DNA from 4 places in the Rahnella sp. GSA61A genome. Region 2 is predicted to be linked to each of the others. Evidence: predicted binding sites of a transcription regulator. Region 2 holds the regulator's gene; each other region holds the start of a gene.
What was found. Region 2 encodes PhoB, which activates phosphate uptake and scavenging genes when phosphate is short. Its sites were predicted from a motif close to CTGTCATAAAACTGNCNNAT; they were not measured.
Positions count from the first base shown of each region.

Region 1 (5,923 bases), on a different contig from region 2:
CGTGATGCTGATGGATCCAGCGCGGTTTGATCTGCGCGGTGAACTGTCTCACGGCATCGATGTACTGATCGACACCAATGTCATTATCGAAGGTCACGTGAAACTGGGTGACCGCGTCAAAATCGGTGCGGGCTGCGTGCTGAAAAATTGCGTGATTGGCGATGACTGTGAAGTCAGTCCTTACAGCGTGTTCGAAGATGCGGTGCTGGAAAGCGGTTGTACGGTCGGGCCTTTCGCCCGTCTGCGCCCCGGCGCTGAACTGGCTGAAGGCGCGCATGTCGGCAATTTCGTCGAAATCAAAAAAGCGCGTCTCGGCAAAGGCTCTAAAGCTGGCCATCTCTCCTACCTTGGTGATGCTGATATTGGGGATAACGTTAACATCGGCGCGGGTACCATCACCTGCAACTACGACGGCGTAAACAAGCATAAGACCATCATCGGTAACGATGTCTTTGTGGGGTCAGATTCTCAGCTGGTAGCGCCAGTCACTGTGGGTAATAACGTGACGATCGCCGCCGGTACAACGGTCACGCGCGACGTGCCGGACAATGGTTTACTGTTAAGCCGGGTGCCGCAGGTGCATAAACCTGACTGGCAGAAACCGGTGAAGAAAAAATAAGCTGTTCATAATAATCCCCAACTCTCTACAAGGCTCGGGGAACCGCAAGTACACCGGAAAACGGGGCTTGCGGATAAATCAGGTCAGGCATCAAAAAAGGTCCCGAAAAGACCTTCAATAGGAATAAAACTGATGTGTGGAATTGTAGGCGCAGTAGCGCAACGCGATATTGCTGAAATTCTGTTGGAAGGTTTACGCCGTCTCGAATACCGCGGTTATGACTCAGCCGGTCTGGCTGTCATTGATGCTGACGGGAAAATGGGGCGCTTGCGTCGTCTGGGTAAAGTCCAGATGCTGGCTGATGCACTCGATGAACATCCTTTGCATGGTGGCACCGGTATTGCTCACACGCGATGGGCAACCCATGGCGAACCTTCTGAAGCCAATGCTCACCCGCATGTGTCTGATTACATTGCTGTGGTGCATAACGGCATTATCGAAAACCACGAACCTCTGCGTGAATTGTTGATTGAACGCGGCTACCGTTTTGATTCTGAAACAGATACCGAAGTGATCGCGCATCTGGTGCATTGGGAACAACTCCAGGGCGGTACGTTGCTCGAAGTGGTCCAGCGCGTTATCCCGCAACTGCGTGGTGCCTACGGCACGGTGGTGATGGATCGCCGCGATCCGTCTGTTCTGGTCGCTGCCCGTTCCGGCAGCCCGCTGGTGATTGGTCGTGGTGTGGGTGAAAACTTCATTGCCTCCGATCAGCTGGCGCTGTTACCTGTGACCCGCCGCTTCCTGTTCCTGGAAGAAGGCGATGTTGCTGAAGTTAAGCGCCGTTCCGTCAGCGTATATGACAAAAATGGTCATGCCGTTGAGCGTGAAGAAATCGAATCCAAAGTGCAGTACGACGCCGGTGATAAAGGCGTTTACCGCCACTACATGCAAAAAGAAATCTACGAACAGCCGCTGGCCATTAAAAACACCCTGGAAGGCCGTTTCAGCCACGGCGAAGTGAATCTGAGCGAGCTGGGCGAAAAAGCGGACGAAATTCTGTCCCGTGTTCAGCACGTGCAGATTATCGCCTGCGGTACGTCATATAACTCCGGGATGGTGGCGCGTTACTGGTTTGAGTCACTGGCTGGCATGCCTTGTGATGTCGAGATCGCTTCGGAATTCCGCTATCGCAAATCTGCTGTTCGTCCGGGCAGCCTGATCATCACGCTGTCTCAGTCGGGTGAAACGGCTGATACGCTGGCAGCGCTGCGTCTGTCGAAAGAGCTGGGTTATCTTGGTTCGCTGGCAGTATGCAACGTGGCTGGTTCTTCTCTGGTGCGTGAATCCGATCTGGCGCTGATGACCAAAGCGGGCACCGAAATCGGTGTGGCCTCAACCAAAGCTTTCACCACGCAGCTGACCGTTCTGCTGATGCTGGTGGCGCGTATGGGCCGCCTGAAAGGGATGAGTCCGCAAGTTGAGCACGACATTGTTCACGCGCTTCAGGCGTTGCCTGCGCGCATCGAACAAATGCTGTCGCTGGATAAGACTATCGAAACGCTGGCTGAAGGTTTCTCTGATAAACATCACGCCCTGTTCCTTGGCCGTGGCGATCAATATCCGATCGCGATGGAAGGTGCGCTGAAGCTGAAAGAGATTTCGTATATCCACGCTGAAGCCTATGCGGCAGGCGAGCTGAAACATGGCCCGCTGGCGCTGATTGATGCGGATATGCCGGTGATCGTGGTTGCGCCCAATAACGAATTGCTGGAAAAACTGAAGTCGAATATCGAAGAAGTGCGTGCACGTGGCGGTTTACTGTATGTCTTCGCCGATCAGGACGCGGGTTTTGTCGACAGTGACGGTATGAAGATTATTCAGCTGCCTCACGTTGAAGAAATCGTCGCTCCGATTTTCTACACCGTACCGCTCCAGTTGCTGTCCTACTACGTTGCGCTGATTAAAGGCACCGATGTTGACCAGCCACGTAATCTGGCGAAGTCTGTGACTGTCGAATAAGACTGTCCGGTTTCAGCCATGTTATCTCTAAGCGCCTCCCGGGGCGCTTTTCTCTTTCCAGAATGTTGTTCTCCGGCTCTCTCTTTGTCAGCAGCCGGTCACGATTCTCTTCTCTCAGGCTTCGTAACCCGCCCCGGATAAGGTATAGTTCGCGTTTTTCTGAAGGTACCCCGCTGAATGCTGACCAACTCCTCCATTCGTCTCAACAAATACATTAGCGAGAGCGGCATCTGCTCGCGCCGCGATGCTGATCGTTACATCGAACAGGGAAATGTTTTTATCAACGGCAGGCGTGCTGCGGTGGGTGCTCAGGTGTTTGCCGGCGATGTGGTGAAAGTGAATGGTCAGATTATTGAGCCGCGTGATGAAGAAGATCTGGTGCTTATTGCGCTGAACAAGCCCGTAGGCATTATCACCACGATGGAAGAGGGGGAGCGGGACAACATCCGCGATTTCGTTAACCACAGCAAACGCGTCTTCCCGATTGGCCGTCTGGACAAAGATTCGCAGGGCCTGATTTTACTGACCAATCACGGTGATCTGGTCAATAAAATCCTGCGTGCCGGTAACGACCACGAAAAAGAATATATCGTGACTGTCAATAAACCGATCACGGACGAGTTTATTGCCGGTATGGGCGCGGGTGTGCCGATGCTCGGCACCGTGACCAAGAAATGCAAAGTGAAGAAAGAAGCACCGATGGTGTTTCGCATTACGCTGGTGCAGGGACTTAACCGACAGATCCGCCGCATGACTAAGCATTTTGGTTTCGACGTCACTAAGCTTGAACGTGTGCGTATTATGAATATCAATCTGAAAGGATTACCGCTGGGCGAATGGCGTGATCTGACCGATGATGAACTGATCGAATTGTTTAAGCTGATTGAAAACTCTTCGTCTGAAGACAAACCGGCGAAAAAAGTGCCATCAAAACCTGCTCAGGCTAAAAAACCGGCTGTCACTAAAACGAAAAACAGTGAAAAACCTGAAGTGAATTCCGCATCCCGCAAGCGTTTTGCCCAGCCTGGCCGTAAGAAGAAGGGGCGTTAATTTACCTGCTTTTCATTATCCGCCGGTGTAATAACCGGCTTTTTCTGCTTAAAACTCCCGCATTTTGCCCGTATGGTTCGAATTGTGACCAGTGTCATAAAACTGTCATATAACGTACATTTTACTGTCACTAAACTGTCCTATTTTCCTCCTGTGCCAAACACTTTAATTAACGTCGACATCAGTCGGGAAGTTTAAAACCACCAGGAGTGGAACATGAAATTGATGCGTAACACCGTCGCCGGTCTTGTAGCAGCGACTTTCTCCCTCACAGCAATGTCTGCTTTCGCTGCCGCTAACCTGACTGGCGCTGGCGGTACCTTCCCAGCCCCTGTCTATGCTAAGTGGGCTGATGCATACCAGAAAGCAACCGGTACTCAGGTTAACTATCAGGGCATCGGTTCTTCCGGCGGCGTGAAACAAATCATCGCTAAAACCGTTGATTTCGGGGCATCTGATGCACCGATGAAAGAAGAAGATCTGAATAAAAACGGTCTGTTCCAGTTTCCTACTGTAATCGGCGGCGTGGTACTGGCTGTTAACATCCCGGGCATCAAATCCGGTCAGTTGACACTGGATGGCGCAACGCTGGGTGATATTTACCTCGGTAAAATCAAAAAGTGGAACGATACGGCGATCACCAAGCTGAACCCGGGCGTGAAACTGCCAGACACTAACATCGCGGTGGTTCGCCGTGCTGACGGTTCCGGTACTTCCTTCGTATTCACCAGCTACCTGGCAAAAGTGAACAGCGAGTGGAAAGACAAAATCGGTGCAGGTTCTACTGTTAACTGGCCAACGGGTCTCGGCGGCAAGGGCAACGACGGCGTGGCCGCATTCGTACAGCGTCTGCCAGGTTCAATCGGTTACGTAGAATATGCTTACGCCAAGCAAAACAACCTGGCTTACACCAAGCTGGTAGATGCAGACGGCAAAGCCATCAGCCCGACAGAAGAATCCTTCAGTGCAGCCGCTAAAGGCGCAGACTGGAGCAAAACCTTCGCTCAGGACCTGACCAATCAGAAAGGTGATAATGCGTGGCCAATCAGCTCCACCACCTTCATCCTGATTTACAAAGACCAGCAAGATGCAGCGAAGGGTACCGAAGTGCTGAAGTTCTTCGACTGGGCTTACAAAAACGGTAACAAACTGACGACTGATTTGGATTACGCCGCACTGCCAGCTTCTGTTGTAGAACAGATCCGCGCAGCCTGGAAAACCAACATCAAAGACAGCAGCGGTAAAGCACTTTACTAGGATCTGACCTCGGGTCTGATATAGAGTACAAGTCTTCTGCTTCATTCCCTCTCCGGCCGGGGAGGGAATTAAATCTGAATTAAAAGAGAGTGGTATGGCTGAATACAAGCCGGCTATCAAGGCACCCAGCAAAAACGGTGACATCATCTTCGGCGCGCTGGTTAAACTGGCAGCGCTGATTGTGCTATTTATGTTGGGCGGCATTATCGTCTCGCTGTTTATTGCTTCCCTGCCGAGCATTGAAAAGTTCGGATTGTCCTTCCTATGGACGAAAACCTGGGATGCACCGAACCAGCAATTTGGCGCACTGGTGCCGATTTACGGCACGGTCGTGACCTCCATTATTGCCCTGCTGATTGCTGTTCCCGTCAGCTTTGGTATCGCATTATTCCTTACCGAGCTGGCGCCGAACTGGATGAAACGCCCGCTGGGGATTGCTATTGAACTGCTGGCGGCGATCCCCAGTATTGTTTATGGCATGTGGGGTTTGTTCGTTTTCGCCCCGCTGTTTGCGCAGTATTTTCAGACGCCGTTGGGCGATGTACTTTCCGGTATCCCGATTGTTGGTGCCCTGTTCGCCGGTCCGGGTTTTGGTATCGGTATTCTGGCTGCAGGCGTCATCCTCGCCATTATGATCATCCCGTACATAGCTTCCGTCATGCGTGACGTGTTCGAGCAAACGCCGGTGATGATGAAAGAATCTGCTTACGGCATTGGTTGCACTACGTGGGAAGTGATCTGGCGCATCGTGCTGCCGTTCACCAAAAATGGTGTGATCGGCGGCGTGATGTTAGGTCTGGGGCGCGCACTTGGCGAAACCATGGCGGTGACCTTCATTATCGGTAACACCTACCAGCTCGATAGCGCATCGCTGTACGCGCCGGGCAACAGCATTACCTCTGCACTGGCGAACGAATTCGCCGAAGCGGAAGCCGGGCTGCATACGTCTGCACTGATGGAACTGGGTCTGATCCTGTTTGTCATCACCTTTATTGTTTTGGCGCTGTCGAAAATGATGATCCTGCGTCTGGCTAA
Region 1 covers NZ_JAHXYO010000011.1:25,002-30,924, forward strand. Annotated here, with positions in the region: gene glmU (bifunctional UDP-N-acetylglucosamine diphosphorylase/glucosamine-1-phosphate N-acetyltransferase GlmU) at 1-619, shown strand, start outside; gene glmS (glutamine--fructose-6-phosphate transaminase (isomerizing)) at 752-2,581, shown strand; gene rluF (23S rRNA pseudouridine(2604) synthase RluF) at 2,759-3,631, shown strand; gene pstS (phosphate ABC transporter substrate-binding protein PstS) at 3,848-4,888, shown strand; gene pstC (phosphate ABC transporter permease PstC) at 4,983-5,923, shown strand, end outside.
Region 1: the regulator PhoB is predicted to act here: its motif matches at 3,723-3,742, upstream of pstS (phosphate ABC transporter substrate-binding protein PstS).

Region 2 (5,923 bases):
TTCCGCCAGTTGCTTTTGCAACCGCACGAGGTCTTGCTGAGATTTTGCCTGCATCTCTTCCAGCCGGGTAACGCGCTCTGTCAGCAAGGCACTTTGCTGCTGCACTTTCTGCTGTGCATTCAGTGCGTCGTTCAGGGCATCTTTGGCCTGTTGCAGAGCCCGCGCCAGCTGTTCGTGCTGGCTCAGCCGCGCCTGCGAATGCTGCTCTTCCTCATCGCGGGCGGTCAGCCATTGCGTGATGTCGGCGGTATCATGCAGCGTAAACGTCAGATTCAGCGGCGCACTGAGTTGTTGCCAGTTCAGGGTATGCGAATTCAGTTGTTGCTGATCCTGCTCAAGCTGAGTTTGCAGCCGTGTTTGTTGCTCTTTCAGGCCTTTAATTTTCGCCGCCAGTTCGATACCGCTGGCTTTTGCTGCATCGAATTCCAGTTGCATTTTCTCAACGCGCTGCGCGGTTTCAGAAGGTTTAACCTGCTGATAATGTTCAATCGCCGGATGTGATGTTGAGCCGCACAGCGGACAGGCTTTGCCGCTTTGCAAATTCGCGCGTTCGGCTTCAAGACTGACGATCAGCATTTCCTGTTTATGCAGCGCCTTGACGTCGTTCAGATGTTCCAGTTGTTTCTGACATTGCAGACGGATCGCGCCCAGACGCAGTTCTTCTTCGGCCAGCAGCATCTGGTACTGCGCAAAATCTTTATGCTGTTGCTGCACGCGCTGGTTCAGTTGCGGGAAGATTTGCGAGAGTGAAAACAGCTGCTGCCGCACCGGCCGGAGCTGCATGAGTTCGGTTTGACGTTTCTGTAACACTACCTGCGGGTACTGTTTTTCCAGTTCAGCCTGACGTTGTTGTGCAACGTTAAGGGCTTCAGTCAGCGCGGCCTGACGGGTGTGATGCTGGCGGCTTTCCTCATCCAGTTTCTGACGTTCCGCCGTGATTTGCTGCAGCGTCGCGCTATGTTCACCAGCCTGTTTCTGCGACTCGCTGACCGCCTGTTGTGTTTCCACCAGCGATTTGCGCCATTGCGCGATTTCGCTATCCAGTGGCAGGATTTTTTCTTCGATCAGCGTTTGCATCTGGCGCTGTTCTTCCGCCTGTTTCTGCCGCGCAGTGTGCGCCTGTTCCACCGCCAGACTCAGCGGCGTCATCTGTGCAATCTGCTGCTCCTGCTGCTGCGTCAGTTGTATCAGTAATTGCTGAAGGCGCTGCGCGTCATCCTGACAGCGCTGGCGATCATTGAGTAACGGACGCAGTTTTTCTGCCGGTTCGCTGCGCGCCAGTTGCTGTAACTGCGGCGCGGCGGCCAGATTTTCCTGCTCTGCGGCGGTCAGTTGTTGCTGAGACTGCTGCTGTTTTTGCTGCACCTGTTGCCACTGTTGCAGCCAGTTCAGATCCTGCTGGCACTGCTGCGCCTGCTGACTGAGGCTGATTTCCTGCGCGTTCAGTTCAGCACGTTGTGCTTCGAGCGTCTGGCGCTGTTCTTCGCTGAGCAGTTCGATTCCGGCCATGCGCTGATGCAGACCGTCCAGCGCAATGCGCGCTTCTTTATGTTGCTCAAACACGCGTTGAGAAAGCAGACCGTAAATCTCGGTGCCGGTCAGTTCTTCCAGCAATTCGGCGCGGTCGTTGGCATCGGCATTCAGAAACGCGGCGAACTGCCCCTGTGAAAGCATCATGGATTTGGTGAAACGGCCGAAATCCAGCCCGGTCAGTGTGGCGATGGCATCGAGTTTATCGCGCACTTTATCCGCCAGAATTTTGCCGTCGGCCAGTAACGCCAGCTCGACTTTCGGTGCCTGCAGATTGCCGTCAGGGGAATTTTTGGCGCGGCGCTGGCTCCAGAAAGCGCGGTAACCCACACCTTTGACTTCAAACTCCACTTCGGCCAGCGATTCTGCGGTGTGGCGGGTCATCAGTTCATTCTGGCTTGGTGTAATGTTCAGCCGTGGCGTCTGATGATAAAGCGCCAGACAAATGGCATCGAGCAGGGTGGTTTTCCCCGCGCCGGTCGGGCCGGTGATGGCGAATAATCCGTTGCTGGCAAACGGCTCGGCGGTGAAATCAATTTTCCATTCGCCTTCCAGCGAGTTCAGGTTTTTTAAACGCAGGCTGAGAATTTTCATTGTGCGCTGTCCTCCGCGTTCTGACCGTTGGTAACCTGTTCAACCACCTGCGCAAACAACGTGCGCATCCGTGCCTGACGCGGCTCGTCAGGGTCCGGTTCCAGCGCCAGTCGTCGTTCAAACACGTCGCTGACGCTCAGTTCGCTGAGGGTTTCTTTTTCCTGCTGCTCAATACTGTTGATGCGCTGTTCTTTGCTGCGGCGTAACAGCACGACTTCTACCGGCAGATCTTCCGTCAGCGCCTGAATGCGTCGCTGGATGTCGCTGAGATAATCCTGGGTAGAGACTTCAATATCGAGCCATACCGGTTTGGCCGGATCACCGCCTTCGAACTGTGCCAGTTGGTGTTCAATCTCCACCAGCGAGCCTTTGATTATCTGCATCGGCTGGAAAACCGGGATTTCCAGTGTGTCGATGGCGTTGAGCGTCGCACCATCAAAATCAAGTAAGTACACACTTTTAGCTTTGCTCAGTTCGTCAAAACTCAGGGCAATCGGCGAGCCGCTGTAACGGATATGTTCGGTTTTGGCGACGCATTGTGCACGGTGAATATGACCCAGTGCCACATAATCGACCGGCGGAAAGGCCTGCGCCGGAAACGCATCGAGCGTACCTATATAGATGTCGCGCACGGAATCAGAGGTACTGACGCCGACAGTCGTCAGATGGCCGGTCGCAATAATAGGCAGCGGCATGCCCAGTTCGTCACGTCTGGCCTGCGCAGCCTGCCAGAGCGCGTCATAATGCGCGGCGATGGCTTCCTGCAATGCCAGTTGCTTGTCGCTGCCGGACTGTCCCGCCTGGCTGGCGAGCAGATCACGCGGGCGTAAAAACGGGATAGCGCACAGTATCGCGCCGGGTTTCCCGTCACGCTGACTGAGCACTAAAATCTGTTCAGAAAGGTTTTCACCGACGGTGGCAATCACCCGCGTATTCAGGCAGGAAAGGAGCTCGCGCGATTCATTGAGCGTGGCGACAGAATCGTGGTTACCAGCCAGCACCACCAGCTGGCAGCCGGTTTGCTGTAATTCCACCACGAAGCGGTTATACAATTCGCGGGCATAACTGGGTGGGGAACCCGTGTCGAAAATATCGCCCGCGACAATCACGGCATCGACCTGATGTTGCTGCACCTGACCGGTCAGCCAGTGCAAAAATGCCTGATGTTCGGCTGCACGGCTTTTAGTGAAAAAGTACTGGCCGAGGTGCCAGTCTGAGGTGTGGATCAGGCGCATGAGACTCCCGTATGAACCCTGGATGACGACAATGGGGTAAAGTATAAACGTCGGCAGGGGAAGCTGTCCCCGATAAATCAGACCAATTTCAGCAAGATGGCCGGAAATTATCTGTCATAGTTGACTGTAATGAACCATTCTTTTCATTCATAAATCTGTCACAAAACTGACGCATAATGGCGCCCGCAATCAAATAAAAGATCGCTAACCTATTGGCAGGACCTACGATGGCTAGACGTATATTGGTGGTTGAAGACGAAGCTCCAATCCGTGAAATGGTGTGTTTTGTACTGGAGCAAAATGGCTATCAGGCCGTAGAAGCTGAGGATTTTGATTCAGCGATTGGGCAGCTTGTTGAACCTTACCCTGAACTGATCCTGCTTGACTGGATGTTACCTGGCGGTTCCGGTATTCAGTTTATTAAGCATCTTAAACGTGAGGCACTGACCCGCGAAATTCCGGTGATGATGCTGACCGCACGCGGTGAAGAAGAAGATCGGGTGCGCGGCCTTGAAGTGGGTGCCGATGATTACATCACTAAACCGTTTTCTCCGAAAGAACTGGTTGCCCGCATTAAAGCCGTGATGCGTCGCATCTCGCCAATGGCGGTGGAAGAAGTGATCGACATGCAGGGGTTAAGCCTGGATCCGTCGTCTCACCGGGTGATGGCCAACGAGCAGGCGCTCGATATGGGGCCGACCGAATTTAAGTTATTACACTTCTTTATGACCCATTCCGAACGTGTATACAGCCGCGAACAGTTGCTCAATAACGTCTGGGGCACTAACGTTTATGTGGAAGATCGCACGGTTGACGTGCATATTCGTCGTTTACGTAAGGCGCTGGAAACCAGTGGACATGACAGAATGATCCAGACTGTTCGTGGTACCGGATACCGTTTTTCAACGCGTTATTGAGCCCTCACAGCGGAGAATCTGTGTGCTAGAACGTTTGTCATGGAAACGACTGGCGGGTGAATTGTTTCTCTTTTGCCTGCCAGCGTTAATTCTCGGTATCTTCGTCGGCCATTTCGGCTGGCTCCTCCTGGTGTCGCTGATGGCGGCACTGGGCTGGAATTATTACAACCAGCTTAAACTCTCTCACTGGCTGTGGCTCGACCGCAGCATTACGCCACCGAATGGGCGCTGGAGCTGGGAGCCGCTGTTTTACGGGCTGAACCAGATGCAGATACGCAACCGGCGTCGCCGTCGGGAATTAGGTCAGCTCATCAAACGTTTTCGCAGCGGTGCCGAATCGCTGCCGGATGCCGTGGTGCTGACCACTGAAGATGGCAATATTTTCTGGTGTAACGGACTGGCGCAGGATTTGCTCGGTTTCCGCTGGCCGGAAGATAACGGGCAACATATCTTCAACCTGCTGCGTTATCCGGAATTCCGGCTGTGGATCCAGACCCGCGATTTCAGCCGGGCGCTGAATTTACAACTCAATAATGAGCATTATGTCGAATTTCGCGTCATGCCTTATTCCGAAGGACAACTGCTGATGGTGGCACGCGACGTGACCCAGATGCGTCAGCTTGAAGGCGCACGGCGTAACTTCTTCGCTAACGTCAGTCATGAACTGAGAACCCCATTGACGGTATTGCAGGGGTATCTGGAAATGATGGAAGACGCCAAGCTGGAAGAGCCTTTCCGCACTAAAGCGCTGGATACCATGCAGGAACAGACGCGGCGGATGGACGGGCTGGTGAAGCAGCTGCTGACGCTGTCGAAAATCGAAGCCTCAGCGAATATTGATTTGCACGAGAAAGTCGATATTCCGGTGATGCTCGGCATGCTCGAACGTGAAGTGCAAACGTTAAGCAACGGCAGGCATGAAGTGGTGTTTCGCGTAAACGACAAGCTGAAGGTCTTTGGTAATGAAGATCAACTGCGCAGCGCGGTGTCGAACCTGGTGTATAACGCGGTTAACCACACGCCAGCGGGGACACGGATTGAAGTCAGCTGGCAACAAACGCCGCATGGCGCACAGTTCCAGATCAGCGACAACGGACCGGGCATTGCGCCGCAGCACTTGCCGCGCCTGACCGAACGTTTCTACCGCGTCGATAAAGCCCGTTCACGTCAGACCGGCGGCAGCGGACTGGGACTGGCAATCGTCAAACATGCGCTCAGCCATCACCACACGAAACTTGAAGTCATGAGTGAAGTCGGCGTCGGCACCCGGTTTATGTTTACGCTGGCGCCGAAGTTGATTGTTCCTCAGGAACAGGCCAGCCAAAGCGGCGTAAAGGGATAAAAATCAAGCCACAGCAACAAGCTGTGGCTTCTTTTAGCAGATGATCTGTAAACCTTTTTCTTCAATTAGCATCAGTAAGATCAGCGCCGCTCCGGTGGGTTTGGTTTCATCCCGCTCCCATTTTTGAATGCTGTTGGCGGACATATTGATGAGTCTTGCCAGTACGCCCTGACTGATTTTTTCTTTTTCACGCAAAGCGCGAATGCGTTCAGCAGAGCTTTCTGCGAAGGCTTTCAGTCTTTCCTCCTGAACGGCTTCATCAACAATTTTGTTAATTTCACGCATCGTGGTTTGGGTTACCACGC
Region 2 covers NZ_JAHXYO010000031.1:28,186-34,108, reverse strand. Annotated here, with positions in the region: gene sbcC (exonuclease subunit SbcC) at 1-2,124, opposite strand, end outside; gene sbcD (exonuclease subunit SbcD) at 2,121-3,359, opposite strand; gene phoB (phosphate response regulator transcription factor PhoB) at 3,587-4,276, shown strand; gene phoR (phosphate regulon sensor histidine kinase PhoR) at 4,299-5,618, shown strand; gene LC431_RS24680 (DNA-binding transcriptional regulator) at 5,652-5,923, opposite strand, start outside.

Region 3 (5,923 bases), on a different contig from region 2:
GCCGGTTTGCTCGATCTGGGGTATGTGGCGTTTTACGCCATCGGGGCTTACGGGCTGGCGCTGGGGTATCAGTATCTCGACCTCGGCTTCTGGTCGATGCTGCCGCTGGCGGCGGTGATGGCCGCGCTGGCGGGTGCGTTGCTGGGTTTCCCGGTGCTGCGTATGCACGGCGACTATCTGGCGATCGTGACGTTAGGTTTCGGTGAAATCATCCGGCTGGTGCTGACCAACTGGTTGTCGTTTACCGGCGGTCCGAACGGTGTTTCCGCGCCTCCGCCCACCTTTTTCGGGCTGGAATTTGGCCGGCGGGCGAAAGAGGGCGGCGTGCCGTTCCACGAGTTTTTCCATCTGACCTATAACCCGAATATGAAATTTATCTTCATCTATGCCGTGCTGGTTCTGGTGGTGTTGCTGGTGCTGTTTATCAAACACCGGCTGACCCGCATGCCGATTGGCCGCGCGTGGGAAGCGCTGCGTGAGGATGAGATTGCCTGCCGCGCGATGGGGCTGAATCATGTGCTGGTCAAGCTGTCTGCCTTTACCCTCGGGGCTTCCACGGCCGGAATTGCTGGCGTGTTTTTCGCCACGTATCAGGGCTTCGTTAATCCGACGTCTTTCACCTTTTTCGAATCTGCACTGATTCTCGCTATTGTGGTTTTGGGCGGTATGGGCTCAACCATCGGCGTGGTGCTGGCGGCATTTGTGCTGACCGTCGCGCCGGAACTGTTGCGCAGCTTTGCCGAATATCGCGTATTGCTGTTCGGCGTTTTAATGGTGGTGATGATGATCTGGCGGCCACGCGGGTTGATCCGCATCAGCCGCAGCGGGTTTGCCGTGCGTAAAGGAGTCGAGCCATGAGCGAAGCGTTAGCGGATAACAACATCCTGAGTGTCGAGCATTTGCGCATGCATTTCGGCGGCATTAAGGCGCTGAACGATGTGAATCTTGCGGTGAAACGCGGATCGATTACCGCGCTGATCGGCCCGAACGGCGCAGGAAAAACCACGGTATTTAATTGCCTGACAGGTTTTTATAAAGCGTCCGGCGGCAATATTTTGCTCAATACGCGCCGCCGGACGACCAATGTAATCCAGGTGCTCGGGCAGAAATTTCAGCCTGATGACTGGATAAAACCAGCGCAACTGGGCAAACGTATTTTCTACAAAATGTTCGGCGGTACACACCTGGTTAACCGCGCCGGGCTGGCGCGTACCTTTCAGAATATCCGGCTGTTTCGTGAAATGTCGGTGGTTGAAAATCTGCTGGTCGCTCAGCACATGCAAACCAACCGCAACCTGATTGCCGGTGTGCTCAATACGCCGGGTTATCGCCGTGCGGAAAATCAGGCGCTGGACCGCGCATTTTACTGGCTGGAAGTGGTGGAACTGGTGGATTGTGCCAACCGGCTGGCAGGGGAAATGTCTTACGGTCAGCAGCGCCGGCTGGAAATCGCCCGAGCGATGTGTACCGCGCCGGAAATGATTTGCCTGGACGAACCGGCAGCCGGTCTGAATCCGGTTGAAACACGTACGCTGAGCAAAATTATCCGCTTCCTGCGCGATCATCACGACATCACCGTGCTGCTGATCGAACATGATATGGGCATGGTGATGGACATTTCCGACCACATTATCGTGCTCGACCACGGCGACGTGATTGCCGAAGGAATACCGCAGGCTATTCAGAACGATGAGAAAGTCATTGCCGCGTATCTGGGTGCTGATGAAGACGACGAGGTCAGCTTATGAGCGACGCGATGCTGGAATTTCGTGATGTGAATGTGTATTACGGGGCGATTCAGGCATTACAGCAGGTCTCATTGCAGGTCAGTGAGGGGGAAACGGTGGCGTTGATTGGTGCCAACGGTGCCGGGAAATCAACGCTGCTGATGTCGATATTCGGCCAGCCACGTATACAGAGCGGGCAGATCCTGTTTCGCGGGGAAGATATCAGCCGCAAATCGACACACTTTGTGGCTTCGGCTGGCATAGCGCAATCGCCGGAAGGGCGACGTGTTTTTCCGGATATGACCGTGGAAGAAAACCTGCTGATGGGCACCATTCCCGTCGGGAATAAACACGCGGCAGAAGATCTGCACACCATGTTTGAGTTATTCCCGCGCCTGAAGGAACGCCGTAAACAGCGGGCGATGACCATGTCCGGTGGTGAACAGCAAATGCTGGCGATTGCCCGTGCGCTGATGAGTCGCCCGAAGCTGTTACTGCTCGATGAACCGAGTCTTGGGCTGGCGCCTATTATCGTTAAACAGATTTTCCAGACCTTGCGCGAACTGGCAAAAAACGGCATGACTATCTTTCTGGTGGAGCAAAATGCGCATCATGCGCTCAGGCTTTCTGACCGGGGTTATGTGATGGTCAACGGACAAATTCGGCTTAGCGGTTCAGGCGAAGAACTTTTACATAATCAGGAGGTGCGGAAAGCTTATCTCGGAGGAATCTGATTTTTCATCTTCAATGCCCGCGATACCCCGTATTGCGGGCCTTCCCGCCAACTTTTTTCCGCATTTTCAACCTGCCTCCACATTTCGCCCACAGTATTCCGCTATCATGCAATTCTTACAGAAAGGTGACCGGAAAGTTAATTTTCTGAGGTATCATGCGGAATTAGCTGTCATGAATTTGTAAAACGTCAGTTTTTTTGGGCACATCAGTGGCCTGAAGCCGTGTTAAGGCGTTGACCCACCAGGATCAACAGGCTATATAGCGCTATCCGTTTTTGGCATGAATTTTCCTGTCTCAGGGATGAAGTAAGTGAATGACAAACGGGTCATTCGCTCGATGAGTTGAACCGTCGGCGCTGCTCGTAAAACAGCAGAAATGGGTCGTAGAGTTTATTGTTTAAATCAGACAGGGTGCTGAAATGGCTTCTGAGATAATTTCCTTCGTATTATTTCTTTCTTCTATTTTTCTCTACGTCACGCGGGCGTCGGCCAGCCGTGTCTGGTTTTCACTGGTGCTGTTTTTCCTCGGGCTTTACGTCATTCTTAACGTCATCCTGATCGGCAGCAATTATTTCACCGGTGAAGGCATCACGGACGCGGTGTTATATACCGTCACCAGTAGCCTGAAAGGGGCGGGGCTCAATAAATATATCCTGCCATTTATCGGTTTACTGGCAGGGCTTGTCAGCGTATTCGCTTTGCTGGCGTGGGGGCTGAAGCAGCGTCGTGCCAAAAACAGCAGCGCGGTCTACAGTGCGCTGGCCGTGGTGCTGGCGGTCTTTTCTGTCGGTTCCACACAGGCATTCCAGAACATCTCGCGTCTGGTCAAAACGCAAATCTCAGGCAGCGGTGCAGATTTTAGTACCTATTACAAAGTGCCCGAAAAAGCCATTAAAGGCGCGAAAAAGCCTAACCTGGTTTATATCTACGGCGAGAGTCTGGAACGCACGTATTTTGATGACAAAGTCTTCCCCGGCCTGACCACCGAATTAAACCGCCATAAAGCGCAGAGTACCGATTTCACAAACACCAAACAGTTGCCGGGCACTGGCTATACCATCGCAGGTATGGTGGCTTCTCAGTGTGGGATCCCGCTGTTTGCGCCGTTTGATGGTAATGCCTCCAGTGCACTGGCGACTTTCTACCCTGAAAACGTCTGTCTTGGCGATGTGCTCAAAGGTGCAGGTTATACCAACTATTTCTATCAGGGCGCTGAACTGGCTTTCGCAGGCAAAGGGACCTTCCTGAAATCCCATGGTTTCGACCATCTTTATGGTTACAACGAATTGCGTCCGACTGTCGCGGACCCGTCTTATAAAAATGACTGGGGCTGGTATGACGACACCTTGCTGGATGAGGTGTACAAAAAATTCGTGACGCTGAGTCAGGAAGGTAAGCCGTTCTCACTGTTCACGCTGACCGTTGATACGCATCATCCTGACGGCTTTATTTCCCGCGGCTGTACCCGCAAGGAATATAAAGTGAACGGTAAAGCCAACCAGTCTCTGAGCGCCGTGTCCTGCAGTCAGGAACTGATTGCCGCATTTATCGATAAGATTAAAAAGTCCGGTTATTTCGATAACACCATCATTGTGGTGTCTTCCGATCATCTGGCGATGAACAACACGGCTTACAACATTCTGACCAAACAGAACCGTAAAGACCTGTTCTTCGTACTCGACGGGCGTCATCCGGCAGGGGAGCTGAACGGTGCGAAACGCAGCACCCTGGATAATGGCGCGACCGTACTGGATATGATGGGCGGCGACAACTACATCGGTCTTGGACGCAGCGGTGTTTCTGCGACATCGATGACTGCGCAGTTCCTCAATATTGATGACAAAGTGAATGCCTGGAAACCGGCGGTCATCAAACAGTGGGGCTTCCCGAACAGCATCAAAGACTATGCGGTGAATACCAAAGACAGCACTTTCACCTTCTCCGGCATGACCATCAAAACGCCGTTTATTCTGAAGGTCACGGCAGACAAAATTGAGCCGATGTTTGATGTCTATCTGTCCACGCCGCTGAAAAAACAACTGGCCGGACTGGCGACCAGCGATAACTTTGTCTGGGTTGATAAATGCTACGAAATGGGACGCGTCTGGGCACCAGAGTTGTCGCTCAATACCGGCCTGTGCGTTGCATCGGGGAACCTCGGGGCGAAGCCGACGATCGTGCAGATCACCGGTGATACCTTCAAAGGTAAAGTGGACTTCGTGAAAGACACCTCGGGCAGCAATGCGATTTATCAGCAAACCCTGAAGACGCTGAACATTGATGATTCCGCCACCACTTATCAGTCGAAAGCCATCGCTTTTATGGTGCCGGGATTGCCGGAGCAGGTAAAAGCGATTACCGGTGTTTCAGCCGTTGAAAACTGGGGACGCTGGTCAGATGCCAATCTGGCACCGTCGGTGAAAATTGATTACGTTAAACCGCTGCCCGCCACCTTTGATGTGGTGATCCGCGCACGGGCTTACGGCAATAACATCGATAAGCCGGTTTCCGTCCGTGTCGGGGATCAGGAGCAGTTTGTCACCTTCGGCGATAAAGACGGTATCGTGAAAGTACAGTTCACCAATCCGGGAGCGGAGCAAAGTATCGTCATCACGCCGCCGGAACCGACCGAACCCACTGAAGGCACCAGCGGCGGCTTCCAGCCTCGTAAACTGGGCATCGGCATGGTTTCTCTTGAAGTTCAGCCGGTGGATCCGCAGTCTTAATCCGCTGTTTGCCCTAAACGCTAAAAACCCGCTCCGGCGGGTTTTTTATTGGAAGCAAATTGGGGAAATGGCAATTGAAAAAACACTTAGCATTTTTATCGCTTTACTATCCCATTTCGGTTATTCATTTCAAGAATAACTATCATTAAAACAATATTATAAAGAAATAAGCCGATGGGTATACTCGCCAAATTCCTGCACGGAAACACAGCCCGAAGCAGGCATCTCATCACACTTTTGGGGATAGCGTATGCGCAAGACATTCAACAAAACAAAGACCCGTATTCACCGTGCTGTTTTACTGGCCGCGACCTCGGCAGTGATCATTTCCGGCAGCGTGCTGGCGCCGCTGAGTGCGGCACAGGCCGCCGATAAAACCACGGTTAAGGTCGGAATTATCAGCGGGGAGGACGAAGATGTCTGGCGTGAAGTGGTCAGACAGGCCGCAGCAAAAGGTCTGACGGTAAAACCGGTGATTTTCAACGATTACAACCAGCCAAATGAAGCCCTGCAAAACGGCGAAGTGGATGCCAATGCCTTCCAGCATCAGCCTTTCCTCGATAACCAGATCAAAGTGAATCACTACAACATCGTGCGCGTGGGTGATACCGCTGTGTGGCCAATCGGGTTGTACTCTAAAAAAGTAAAATCTGCCGACCAGCTGAAAGAAGGGGCGGTGATTGGCGTGCCGAATGACCCGGCGAACGAAGCGCGCGGGCTGATCCTGCTTCAGCAA
Region 3 covers NZ_JAHXYO010000017.1:11,901-17,823, forward strand. Annotated here, with positions in the region: gene livM (high-affinity branched-chain amino acid ABC transporter permease LivM) at 1-858, shown strand, start outside; gene LC431_RS19205 (ABC transporter ATP-binding protein) at 855-1,748, shown strand; gene LC431_RS19210 (ABC transporter ATP-binding protein) at 1,745-2,461, shown strand; gene opgB (phosphatidylglycerol--membrane-oligosaccharide glycerophosphotransferase) at 2,881-5,187, shown strand; gene LC431_RS19220 (MetQ/NlpA family ABC transporter substrate-binding protein) at 5,438-5,923, shown strand, end outside.
Region 3: the regulator PhoB is predicted to act here: its motif matches at 2,629-2,648, upstream of opgB (phosphatidylglycerol--membrane-oligosaccharide glycerophosphotransferase).

Region 4 (5,923 bases), on a different contig from region 2:
TAACTTAATGGCTATCTTACTTGCCATTTTGCCCCCGGGCAGTGCTCGGACTCCTCACGTACTTTATGTACGCTCCGGGTCCTCCGCGCTGTCTGGGAACAAACTGCCTGCGCCGACTACGCCATTCCTCTTTTGAAGGACATTATTCCTGCCAGTTCTTCATCTTACTGGTTTTCCCGATACCCGGATTGAAGCTGTTGGTCGGGTCTGCCTGCCGGTAGAATTCTTTCAAATGTGGTTTTGCCAGATACAAATGGCCGACGTTATGTTCGGCGGGATATTCCGCGCCTTTGGCGTCGAGCAGTTCTAACATCCTGTGTTTCAGCGCCTTGCTGTTTGCGCCTTTTTTGACGATGTAATCCTGATGGAAAACGTGGCACATGAAATGGCCGTAATACAGTTTTGCTACCAGTTGATTGTCGATATCTTCCGGCAATGTCTCGAACCAGTCGCGGTCATTGCGGCGCAGTGCGATATCCAGCGCCAGAATATCTTCCACTTCGTTTTCATGTACCGCGTGATACCGCACGGCGGCACCGGCGGCGGCAAAGCGATGCAGGAAGGCTTTCTTGCCTTCGTCGGCGGAACAGATAAAGAAATCACCCTGACCCTCACTAAAGAAACGTGTCAAAAAGGTTCGGGCTTCGTCAATACCGGGGCCGGACATTTTCAGCAGTAAGTGATGTTCAAACCGGTCACGATACTGCTTCATACGCGGTGGCAGATGATTCGGCAGGGCTTTGCTCAGACACTGCATCACGCGGTCGCTGAAATGTTTGGGCAGGAAAGGGACCTTACTGGCGTGTGCATCGAACTTTCCTTTGGCAGTAAACATGTCCGGCATTTTGTCGGTGCCAAGTTTGTCGATCATCAGGAAAGTGTCTTTGCCATAGACTTCGGTGATATCGAAAATATCCCGGTGCATGTATTCCCCTGCCACCGGAAGGTTAGCGAAGTCACGCAGGATCTGGCGGCGTAATTCTGTCAGCACCGCCGTGTCATTGGTGCCGATATAGAAAACCTGCTGCTGCGTTTCTGCCGGAAACGTATCGAGCCGCACGGCGAAAACCGCCAGCTTGCCCGCACAACCTGAAGCTTCAAATAAACGTCGCTCATCCGCGTTGAAACGCGACGGCGTATCCGCATCCACTTCGCGGACACGTGAGGCATAATCGTGATCCGACGCCAGACGCTGATCATGCTGGATATCGGTTTCCAGATAATCGCCTTTTTCCAGACGTGTCAGGATTTCTTCCGGCGTTTCACCAAGATTAATGCCCAGATGGTTAATCAGCCGCAATTCGCCTTGTGCATCGATTTGTGCATAGAGCGCCATTTCGGTATACGCCGGGCCGCGTTTCACCAGCGATCCGCCAGAATTATTACAGATCCCGCCGACCACCGATGCGCCGATGCAGGACGAGCCAATCACTGAATGCGGTTCGCGGTTGTAGGGCTTGAGGATTTTTTCCAGCTTATACAGGGTGCTGCCGGGAAAGCCGATCACCTGATGACCGCCGTCGAGTAACTGGATCGTGTCCAGTTTCAGGGTGCTGAAAATAACAATGTCGCGGTCATAGTCGTCGCCGCTGGGCGTCGAACCTTCGGTCAGCCCGGTATTGGCGGCCTGCATAATGACAATCTTGTCGGCGGCGATGCAGGTTTTGAGCAGTTGCCACTGTTGCAGCAGCGTTTGTGGAAATACGACCGCCAGCGCTTTACCGCCACCGGAGCGAAACCCTTTGCGGTAGCGTTCGGTGTTGCTGTCGCCGGTTAAAACGTGGCGGCTGCCGGCAATCTCTTTCAGCGTGGCGATGAGTGACTGATTATCCATTTCATCTTCCTTTTTTGATGGGATGCCATCTAATCATAGACTTAAATGATACTTGTTAAGTTAAACGTCATTCGGGATATGGGTTAGGTAATTCCACTTAATCTGTTGCATTTTTGTCATGCGCTGTCCATTAAATCGTCATTGATGTGTCATAAAACTCGCGCTTAATGAACGCCAGATAACGAAAGCAACCGAGAGACAGCATCATGGCGCAAGCTCAACTTAAGCTGGCACAGGCTGAATATCCTCAGACCGGGCCACAGCATCTGAACAAAGTTCTGGACGTCAAAGGTCTGGTGAAATCCTATAAATCGGGTCAGCGTGTCCTGAATGACATCAGTTTTGATCTCCACGCCGGTGAGTTCGTGGCGGTAATTGGCCGTTCTGGCGCGGGTAAATCCACCCTGCTGCATGTGCTCAACGGTACGATCCCGCTCACGGATGGCAGTGTGGTATGTCATTACGAAAATGGTGAACAGCAGGAGCTGGCCGGGCTTACCGGCAAAGCATTGCGTCGCTGGCGTTCAGGCTGTGGCATGATTTTTCAGGATTTCTGCCTGGTGCCTCGTCTGGATGTCCTGACAAATGTGTTACTGGGGCGTCTCAGCCACACCTCAACGTTCAAATCATTCTTTAACCAGTTCGATGACGAAGACCGCGCCCGCGCCATCTCTTTGCTTGAATGGTTGCACATGCTGCCGCATGCATTGCAGCGTGCCGAAAACCTTTCCGGCGGCCAGATGCAGCGTGTGGCGATTTGTCGCGCGCTGATGCAGAACCCGAAAATTCTGCTGGCCGATGAACCGGTGGCGTCACTGGATCCGAAAAATACCCTGCGCATCATGAATGCGCTGAAAAAAGTCAGCGAAGAGAATATCGCCGTGATGGTCAACCTGCACTCGGTCGAGTTGGTGAAAGATTATTGCACCCGCGTTATCGGCATCGCGAAAGGGCAGATTATTTTCGACGGCCATCCGGACCAGTTAACTGAAGGCATTTTGCATCAGTTATACGGTGAAGAACACGAAGCGATAAACAGTTAAACAATAACGTTATTTATTTTGCAGTGCTTATTTCTACTTTCTCTCAATCTACACAAGGTCATCATTACATGAAGAAGTTATTACGTCTGGCAGTCTTCGTAGCAGGTTCTTTTACTGCAATGCACAGCATGGCAGAAGATGCTCCTAAAGAATTAAACTTAGGTATTCTGGGTGGCCAGAATGCCACCCAGCAAATCGGCGATAATCAGTGTGTAAAAGATTTCTTCGATAAAGAATTAAATGTGGATACCAAACTGCGTAATTCATCCGATTATTCAGGTGTTATTCAGGGGTTATTAGGTAAGAAAGTGGATATGGTATTAAGCATGTCCCCGTCATCTTTTGCTTCGGTTTATATTAATAATCCGAAAGCGGTGGATCTGGTCGGCATTGTCATTGACGATACGGATAAATCCCGGGGTTATCACTCCGTGGTTGTCGTGAAAGCCGACAGCCCGTACCAGAAATTATCTGACCTGAAAGGCAAATCATTCGGTTTCGCTGACCCGGATTCTACTTCGGGTTACCTGATCCCGAACCAGACATTCAAGAAAGAATTTGGCGGCACGACGGATAACAAATACAACAACTTCTTCTCCAGCGTGACCTTCTCCGGCGGCCATGAGCAGGATATTCTTGGCGTGCTGAACGGCCAGTTCGAAGGCGCAGTCACCTGGACTTCAATGATCGGCGACCGCGAAACCGGTTATACCTCCGGTGCATTCAACCGCATGATCCGCATGGACCATCCGGATCTGATGAAGAAAATCCGCATTATCTGGGAATCGCCATTAATTCCTAATGGTCCGATTTTAGTGCGCAGCGATTTGCCACCGGCATTTAAAGCTAAGCTGGTTTCTGCCATTAAGAAACTGGATAAAGATGACCACGCTTGTTTCGTAAAAGCGGTGGGCGGCAAACAGCATATCGGCGAAACGTCCCTGGCTGAATATCAGCAGATTATTGATATGAAGCGTGAACTGACCAAAGGCGGTCGCTAACCCGTAACTCCCTCCCCTGCGAAGGGGAGGGTTGGGGTGGGGTATTAATGGCAACTCAGGAAGCGAAAGCTTTTACCATTATTGTTTTTTTAATACCCCCTCCTGACCTCCCCCTTCGCAGGGGGAGGAATAATGATTATCGCAAATCGGAAATATTATTTTGAACAAAGACTTCAATCGTTATTACCAGCAGATACGCGGTAAACAAAAGCGGGAAGCGCTGATCTGGTCAGGGCTGATGTTGTTGTTATATCTGTGGTCAGGCAATGTTTCCGAACTTAATTTAAAAACGATTATTGTCTCCGCGCCGAGCTTCTTTGATTATATTGGTCAGACGGTGCCGGTATTACACTGGTCATTGTTATTTGCTGACGGTCATACCGAAGGTTCACTGGCGTATTGGGGATACCGTCTCAATATTCAGCTGCCGCTGATTTGGGAAACTATTCAGCTGGCGTTGTCCTCAACGATATTGTCGACGGCGCTGGCAGTCGTGCTGGCTTTTCTCGCCGCCAGCAATACGGATTCGCCTAAATGGGTGAAATTCAGCATCCGTACCTTTGTCGCTTTCCTGCGCACCATGCCGGAACTGGCCTGGGCGGTAATGTGTGTGATGGCGTTTGGCGTCGGTGCCATTCCGGGCTTTATCGCCCTGACGTTACACACTGCCGGCAGTCTGACCAAATTGTTCTACGAATCCATTGAAACCGCATCGGATAAACCGGTGCGCGGACTCAGAGCCTGCGGCGCGGGGCGTTTGCAGCGCATGCGTTTCGCCATGTGGCCGCAGGTGAAACCGATATTCTTATCCTACAGCTTTATGCGCCTCGAAATTAACTTCCGCCAGTCGACTATCCTCGGGCTGGTCGGGGCCGGTGGTATCGGGCAGGAACTGATGACCTCAATCAAACTGGACCGATATGACCAGGTCAGCATGACCTTACTGCTGATTATTCTGGTGGTGTCGGCGATGGATTTTCTTTCCGGTAAATTGCGCAAACGCGTTGTGGAGGGCACTTTCTGATGTTAACTGATGCGCTCGAACCTCATGTGGTCAGCAGCCTGAAGCAGAAGCACGGGCATCTGTTTGCCGCGCAGCGCCGCTATCTGCGCTACCTCGCGATACTGGCTGTCGTGATTACGCTGTACTACGTCTATTTCTTCAGTTATTTCGGTATTCCATGGAGCGAAGTGGTGCGCGGCACCCGCGAAGTAGGACGTTATTTCCTGCGGATGTTTGTCTGGCATAACGTTTCCGAATGGCCGTTTATGTATTATTTTTCGCAAATAGCTATCACGCTGGCGATTGTGTTTTCCGGAACCATCACCGCGTCTTTCCTCGCATTGCCCCTTTCATTCCTTGCGGCGCGTAATGTGATGTCGACGCCGGTTCTCAGACCCGTTTCCATGGTCATCCGCCGTCTTCTGGATGTTTTACGCGGGCTGGATATGGCGATCTGGGGGCTGATTTTCGTTCGTGCTGTCGGCATGGGGCCGCTGGCCGGTGTGCTGGCGATCGTGATGCAGGATTTAGGCTTGCTGGGCAAGCTTTATGCGGAAGGGCATGAGGCGGTAGATCGTTCGCCGAGCCGCGGCCTGCGGGCGCTGGGGGCTTCCCCGCTACAAACGCACCGCTTCGGGATTTTCACTCAATCCTTCCCGACATTCCTTGCGTTGTCGCTGTATCAGATTGAATCCAATACCCGTTCAGCCGCTGTTCTTGGTTTTGTTGGCGCGGGCGGGATCGGTCTGGTGTATGCGGAAAATATGCGTCTGTGGAACTGGGATGTGGTGATGTTTATCACACTGATTTTAGTGGCTATCGTAATGATTATGGACAAGATTTCCGCGATGCTGCGCGCCAAATATATCCTGGGCGAAGAGATTAGTTTATTCGCACCGGAAGAACGGAAAATGAAGCCGCCGGTTGAGCTTTATCGCTCGTAAATGTTAACGGTCGAAACAGAATAAAAGAAGGCGGCATCCGGGATGGATGCCGCCTTTGCTGTTATTGAATCGCCGGGAGTTTACTCGTCGAAATACCA
Region 4 covers NZ_JAHXYO010000002.1:317,789-323,711, forward strand. Annotated here, with positions in the region: gene LC431_RS03580 (Yip1 family protein) at 1-3, shown strand, start outside; gene dld (D-lactate dehydrogenase) at 143-1,834, opposite strand; gene phnC (phosphonate ABC transporter ATP-binding protein) at 2,041-2,877, shown strand; gene phnD (phosphonate ABC transporter substrate-binding protein) at 2,946-3,878, shown strand; gene phnE (phosphonate ABC transporter, permease protein PhnE) at 4,039-4,902, shown strand; gene phnE (phosphonate ABC transporter, permease protein PhnE) at 4,902-5,825, shown strand; gene LC431_RS03610 (cupin domain-containing protein) at 5,906-5,923, opposite strand, start outside.
Region 4: the regulator PhoB is predicted to act here: its motif matches at 1,981-2,000, upstream of phnC (phosphonate ABC transporter ATP-binding protein).